Linked DNA regions of Streptomyces ficellus. The protein of the gene in region 1 interacts with the protein of each later gene in a pairwise test. Links are inferred from orthologs where the notes say so. Each region holds a gene or a part of one and is shown on either strand. Other genes may lie near its edges.

The links.
Region 2: the proteins of rplA (region 1) and thrS interact in binary tests that used the Escherichia coli proteins (3 or more experiments, as listed by UniProt). The link is inferred for Streptomyces ficellus from one-to-one orthologs.

Annotation. Positions count from the first base shown.
Region 1 is NZ_CP034279.1:3,001,499-3,004,540, forward strand. What follows is about bases 44-2,771. They hold rplA (50S ribosomal protein L1), read right to left. Parts: upstream 1,908-2,771; coding sequence 1,179-1,907; downstream 44-1,178. Other genes in these bases: rplL (50S ribosomal protein L7/L12), read right to left, coding at 44-45; rplJ (50S ribosomal protein L10), read right to left, coding at 160-690; rplK (50S ribosomal protein L11), read right to left, coding at 1,989-2,423; nusG (transcription termination/antitermination protein NusG), read right to left, coding at 2,583-2,771. In the rest of the region: more of rplL, read right to left, coding at 1-43; more of nusG, read right to left, coding at 2,772-3,042. UniProt on the Escherichia coli protein: One of the primary rRNA binding proteins, it binds very close to the 3'-end of the 23S rRNA. Forms part of the L1 stalk. It is often not seen in high-resolution crystal structures, but can be seen in cryo_EM and 3D reconstruction models.
Region 2 is NZ_CP034279.1:6,088,150-6,091,461, reverse strand. Bases 141-3,138 are described here. They hold thrS (threonine--tRNA ligase), read right to left. Parts: upstream 2,629-3,138; coding sequence 652-2,628; downstream 141-651. Other genes in these bases: EIZ62_RS27340 (hypothetical protein), read right to left, coding at 2,734-3,138; EIZ62_RS27350 (HIT family protein), read right to left, coding at 141-582. Also shown: EIZ62_RS27355 (hypothetical protein), read left to right, coding at 1-15; more of EIZ62_RS27350, read right to left, coding at 16-140; more of EIZ62_RS27340, read right to left, coding at 3,139-3,312. UniProt on the Escherichia coli protein: Catalyzes the attachment of threonine to tRNA(Thr) in a two-step reaction: L-threonine is first activated by ATP to form Thr-AMP and then transferred to the acceptor end of tRNA(Thr). The rate-limiting step is amino acid activation in the presence of tRNA.

The DNA.
Region 1 (3,042 bases):
CTCCTCGAACTGCGCGAGCAGGTCTTCCTGAGACAGCTTCGCCATGATGGCGGTCCTTCCACTAAATCGGCTGGTGCCGGGTGTACATGTGAGGCGGGCGTACGTTGGGCCCGCTGCGACCGTCGCCCCTAGGGGGCCACGGTCAATGCGCGAGCCGAATTACTCGGCACCGCCCTGCTCGGCCTGCTTGGCACGGAGCGCGTCCACGGTGCGGACGAGCTTCGAGGGAAGCGCCTGGAAGAGCGCGGCAGCCTGGGACTGCTTGCCCTTCATGGCGCCCGCCAGCTTGGCGAGCAGAACCTCGCGGGACTCGAGGTCCGCAAGCTTCTTGATCTCATCGGCGGAGATCGCCTTGCCATCAAGGACACCGCCCTTGATGATCAGGTTGGGGTTCTCCTTGGCGAAGTCACGAAGACCCTTCGCCGACTCCACCGGGTCACCGGTGATGAAGGCGACAGCCGTCGGACCAGCGAACTGGTCGTCCAGCGTCGAGATCCCGGCCTCGTTGGCCGCAATCTTGGTCAGCGTGTTCTTCACCACGGCGTACTGGGCGTTCTCACCGAGCGAACGGCGCAGCTGCTTGAGCTGTGCCACGGTGAGACCGCGGTACTCGGTCAGCACGGCGGCGTTCGAGCTGCGGAACTTGTCCGTCAGCTCGGCAACCGCAGCAGACTTGTCGGGCCTCGCCATGAGCCTCGGCCTCCTTCCGGGTGATTCGGACCGCGTGGGCTGAAGGAAGGAGACTGGGCAAAACGAAACGCCCCGGCGCAGGCGCACGGGGCGTGACTCAACCGGTCGCGCTCAGCGAGGAGCGGTATCCAGGAGTTCATCCACAGTCACCTGCGCGGGTCGTCCGCAGCTAGCGGATCCTTCGGCCGCCGCGACTCTGACGAGCGCAGCAACGACCAGCGGTCTTTGGCTTCTGTGGAAGAGTACGGGACCGCCCCGCCGTCAAGCAAATCGCCGCCGGCCGGGTGACTCCCCGCCCCCGCGCGCCCGTGCCACCGCAGCGCTCCGGCCGGGCTCCGGGGGCCTGACAGGGGCCTCCACGGGGCCAGGGGGCCCACGGGCGCCACCGGCTCGTGGGGCGGGCCCCGTACGACGAGAAACCGGCCCCCGCCGCTCCTGCGAGCGGCGGGGGCCGGTTTCGTGCGCGTGACCCGCGACTGCCGTCAGATTCAGACGGCGGCCGGGTCCTCCTCGACGAGGAGGTTGCGGGTGCGGTTGGAGTCCAGCGGGATGCCGGGGCCCATCGTGGTGGTGAGGGTCGCCTTCTTGATGTAGCGGCCCTTCGCGGCGGACGGCTTCAGACGGAGGACTTCCTCCAGCGCCGCCGCGTAGTTCTCGACCAGCTTCGTCTCGTCGAAGGAAACCTTGCCGATGATGAAGTGCAGGTTCGAGTGCTTGTCGACGCGGAACTCGATCTTGCCGCCCTTGATCTCGTTGACGGCCTTGGCGACGTCCATGGTGACGGTGCCGGTCTTCGGGTTCGGCATCAGACCACGCGGGCCGAGGACGCGGCCGAGGCGGCCGACCTTGCCCATGAGGTCCGGGGTGGCGACGACCGCGTCGAACTCGTTCAGGCGGTTGCCCTTGGAGATCTCGTCGATCAGTTCGTCGGAGCCGACGATGTCGGCGCCCGCGGCTTCCGCGGCCGCAGCACGGTCACCGGTCGCGAAGACCAGGACCCGGGCGGTCTTACCGGTGCCGTGCGGAAGGTTCACGGTGCCACGGACCATCTGGTCGGCCTTGCGCGGGTCGACGCCCAGGCGGAAGGCGACCTCGACGGTGCCGTCGAACTTGGTGGTGGCGGTGTCCTTGGCGAGACGGACGGCCTCGAGGGGGGCGTAGTTACGCTCCCGGTCGACCTTGGCGTCCGCGCCGCGGAGTGCCTTGCTGCGCTTCACTGCTTCTCCTGGTGTGGTTCAGGTGTGGAGTCGTGGTCCGGGCCAGCGCGTGGCCCTCCCACAGGTCGTACGGGGGGCTGCTCAGCCCTCGACCGTGATGCCCATGGAGCGGGCGGTGCCGGCGATGATCTTCTCGGCGGCGTCCAGGTCGTTGGCGTTCAGGTCGGGCAGCTTGACCGAGGCGATCTCGCGGACCTGGGCGCTCGTGAGCTTGGCGACCTTGGTCTTGTGCGGCTCGCCGGAGCCCTTGTCCACACCCGCGGCCTTGAGGATCAGCTTGGCGGCCGGCGGAGTCTTGGTGATGAAGGTGAAGGAACGGTCCTCGTAGACCGTGATCTCCACCGGCACGACCATGCCACGCTGCGACTCGGTCGCGGCGTTGTAGGCCTTGCAGAACTCCATGATGTTGACGCCGTGCTGACCCAGGGCGGGGCCGACCGGCGGAGCCGGGTTGGCCGCGCCGGCCTGGATCTGGAGCTTGATAAGCCCCGTGACCTTCTTCTTCTTGGGAGGCATTGCTCTCTCCGGGTCCTAGTGAGAGTTTCTCGCCACCATCCGACGTCATCCGGATGGAGGCATACCGCACAACGATAACGGGTATCCATGCGCGGCCAAAAACCGAGCAGGTCAGAACGGGCGCGAGGCCCGGTCTGACCTGTTCGGAAGCTGTATGCGTCAGTTCTTCTGGATCTGGTCGAAGCTCAGCTCGACCGGGGTCTCGCGACCGAAGATCTCGACGAGGCCCTTGACCTTCTTCGAGTCGGCGTTGATCTCGTTGATCGTGGCCTGGAGCGTGGCGAACGGGCCGTCGGTGACGGTGACCGAGTCGCCGACCTCGAAGTCCAGCACCTGGACCTCGACCTTGCGGGCCGGAGCCGGCTTGCCCTCGGCCTCGGCGGCCTCGCGGGCGGCCTTCTCCTCGGCCTCCGGGGCGAGCATCTTGACGATCTCGTCCAGGGTCAGCGGGTACGGGTCGTAGGCGTTGCCCACGAAGCCGGTGACGCCGGGGGTGTTGCGGACGACGCCCCAGGACTCGTTCGTCAGATCCATGCGGACGAGAACGTAACCGGGCAGCTTGTTCTGCCGGACGTTCTTGCGCTCGCCGTTCTTGATCTGGACGATCTCTTCCTCGGGG
Region 2 (3,312 bases), 3.1 Mb from region 1 along the record:
TCGTACGACGCGTGATCAGGCGGACGCCGCGGGCCACGCCTCGGCGAGCATCCGCCGGGTGTCGCCGAGGAGCTGCGGCAGCACCTTGGTGTGGCCGACGACCGGCATGAAGTTGGTGTCGCCGCCCCAGCGGGGAACGATGTGCTGGTGCAGGTGGGCGGCGATGCCGGCGCCCGCCGACGCGCCCTGGTTCATGCCGATGTTGAAGCCGTGCGCCCCGGAGGCGGCCCGCAGCGCGGTCATCGCCTGCTTGGTCAGCAGCGCCAGCTCGGCGGTCTCGGCGTCGTCCAGCTCCGTGTAGTCGGCCACGTGCCGGAACGGGACGACCATGAGGTGGCCGCCGTTGTACGGGTACAGGTTGAGCACCGCGTACACGCTCTCGCCCCTGGCGACGATCAGCCCGTCCTCGTCGGACTTGGCCGGGAGGGTGCAGAACGGGCAGCCGTCGCCGGCGCCGGGACCGGTCGGCTTGTTCTCCCCCTGGATGTACGCCATCCGGTGGGGCGTCCACAGGCGCTGGAACGCGTCAGGCGTCCCGACTCCGATCTGCTGCTCCGGCTCAGTCGTCATGCGAGCCAGCATATTCGCCGCCGGTGGAGCGTGAACCGAGGGGCGGCCCCGGGAACCGGGACCGCCCCTGGGCGACGTGCGTCAGACCTGTACGCGGCGCTCCACCACGTCGGCGAGCTTGGCGAGGGCCTCGTCGCGCGGGATGCCGTTCTCCTGCGAACCGTCCCGGTAGCGGAAGGAGACCGTGCCGGCGTTCATGTCGTCGTCACCGACGATGATCATGAAGGGCACCTTCAGCTTCTGGTGGTTGCGGATCTTCTTCTGCATCCGGTCCGATGAGGCGTCCACCTCGACACGCAGGCCCTTCTTCTTCGCCTCGGCGGCGAACTCCTGGAGGTACCCCACGTGCGCGTCGCCGATCGGGATGCCGACCGCCTGGACCGGGGCCAGCCACGGCGGCATGGCGCCCGCGTAGTGCTCCAGCAGGACCGCGAAGAAGCGCTCGATGGAGCCGAACAGGGCGCGGTGGATCATGACCGGCCGCTGGCGGGAGCCGTCCGGCGCGGTGTACTCCAGGTTGAACCGCTCCGGCAGGTTGAAGTCGAGCTGGACGGTCGACATCTGCCAGGTCCGGCCGATGGCGTCCTTGGCCTGGACGGAGATCTTCGGGCCGTAGAAGGCGGCGCCGCCCGGGTCCGGGGTCAGGGGAAGGCCCTGCTTCTCGGCCACCTGGCGCAGGGTCTCGGTGGCCTCCTCCCAGATCTCGTCCGAGCCGACGAACTTCTCGGGGTCCTTGGTGGACAGCTCCAGGTAGAAGTCGTTCAGGCCGTAGTCGCGCAGCAGGTTCAGGACGAAGGTGAGCGTCTTGTCGAGCTCCTCCGCCATCTGCTCCTTGGTGCAGTAGATGTGCGCGTCGTCCTGGGTGAAGCCACGGGCGCGGGTCAGGCCGTGCACGACGCCGGACTTCTCGTACCGGTACACCGTCCCGAACTCGAACAGGCGCAGCGGCAGCTCGCGGTAGGAGCGGCCGCGCGCGTCGAAGACCAGGTTGTGCATCGGGCAGTTCATGGGCTTGAGGTAGTAGTCCACGCCCTCGTCGAGCTGCATGGGCGGGTACATGCCGTCGGCGTACCAGTCCAGGTGGCCCGAGGTCTCGAAGAGCTTGCCCTTGGTGGCGTGCGGGGTGTAGACGAACTCGTACCCCTCTTCCTCGTGGCGGCGCCGCGAGTAGTCCTCCATGACCCGGCGGATGATGCCGCCTCGGGGGTGGAAGACGGCGAGGCCGGAGCCGATCTGGTCCGGGATGGAGAAGAGGTCCAGCTCGCTGCCGAGGCGGCGGTGGTCGCGCTTCTCGGCCTCGGCGAGGAAGTCCAGGTGGGCCTTCAGCTCGTCCTTCGACGGCCACGCGGTGCCGTAGATGCGCTGGAGCATCGGGTTCTTCTCGCTGCCCCGCCAGTACGCGGCGGCGTTGCGCATCAGCTTGAACGCCGGGATGTTCCGGGTGGTGGGCAGGTGCGGGCCGCGGCAGAGGTCCTTCCAGCACAGCTCACCGGTCTTGGCGTCGAGGTTGTCGTAGATGGTCAGCTCGCCGCCGCCCACCTCGACGTCCGCGCCGTCGTCGCTGGACGCGGATCCCTTGATGCCGATGAGCTCCAGCTTGTACGGCTCGCCCGCCAGCTCCTCGCGGGCGGCCTCGTCGCTGACCACGCGGCGGGAGAAGCGCTGGCCGCGCTTCTGGATCTCCTGCATCTTCTTCTCGATGGCCTTGAGGTCATCGGGAGTGAAGGGGCGCTCGACGTCGAAGTCATAGTAGAAGCCGTCCTTGACCGGCGGGCCGATGCCCAGCTTGGCCTCGGGGAACAGCTCCTGCACGGCCTGCGCCATGACGTGCGCGGTGGAGTGCCGCAGGATGTTCAAGCCGTCCTCGGAGGAGATCTCGACCGGCTCGACGGTCTCGCCGTCCTTGATCTCGTACGCGAGGTCCTTCAGCTCGTCCGCGACCCGGGCGGCCACGACGGTGCGCTCACCGGCGAAGAGGTCGGCGGCCGTAGTGCCCGGCGTCACCACGCGCTCTTCCCGCTCGGAATCGCGTTGGATGATCACACGGACGTCTGACACCGGTCTCTCCTGACTGAAGGGGTACCCAAAACCTCTTGCTCGGGCAATAGGAGATGGTACCGAGCCGCCCGGCCCGCCCGCGAAACGGTTTCCCCTCCCCCGGCCTCAGTCGCCCGGCCCGCACGCCTCCCCGAAGAAGCCCAGGTTCTCGTGGAGGGACTTCATCAGCCGGTCCCGCTCCGCCTCGTCGACCTGCACGGGTACGACCCCGGAGGCGTCCGTCAGCCGCCGGAACCCGCCCCGGCTCTCCAGCCGGCCCGCCACCCGCACGGGCAGCCCGACCAGGTGCGCGTGCCCGGCCGTACGGTACGACTCCTCGTCCAGCGCCACCCGGACGTGCGGCACCTCGGCGCCCGCCAGCACCCTCAGCCGCACCGTGCCCGCACCGCGCGGTCCCGACCGGCGCATCCGCACCACCGTCCCGGTGATCCGCACCGGCACGGACGGCTCGTCCTGGAGGTAGCGGGCGCCCGCCTCGCGCAGCGCGGGCAGGTCACCGGGCGAGAACTCGACGGGCTCCGGCCGGGCCGCGCACCCCTCCGGCACCCCGGCGGCGGGCGCCCACGCCAGGGCGATCCTGGCGCCCTCGGTGCCGCGTACGAGGGAGACGAGCGCCTCGGTCAGCTCACGGCTCACGCCCGCCCCGACGGCCGAGTCGAACGCCTCCGGCCTGCCCGTCGCCCG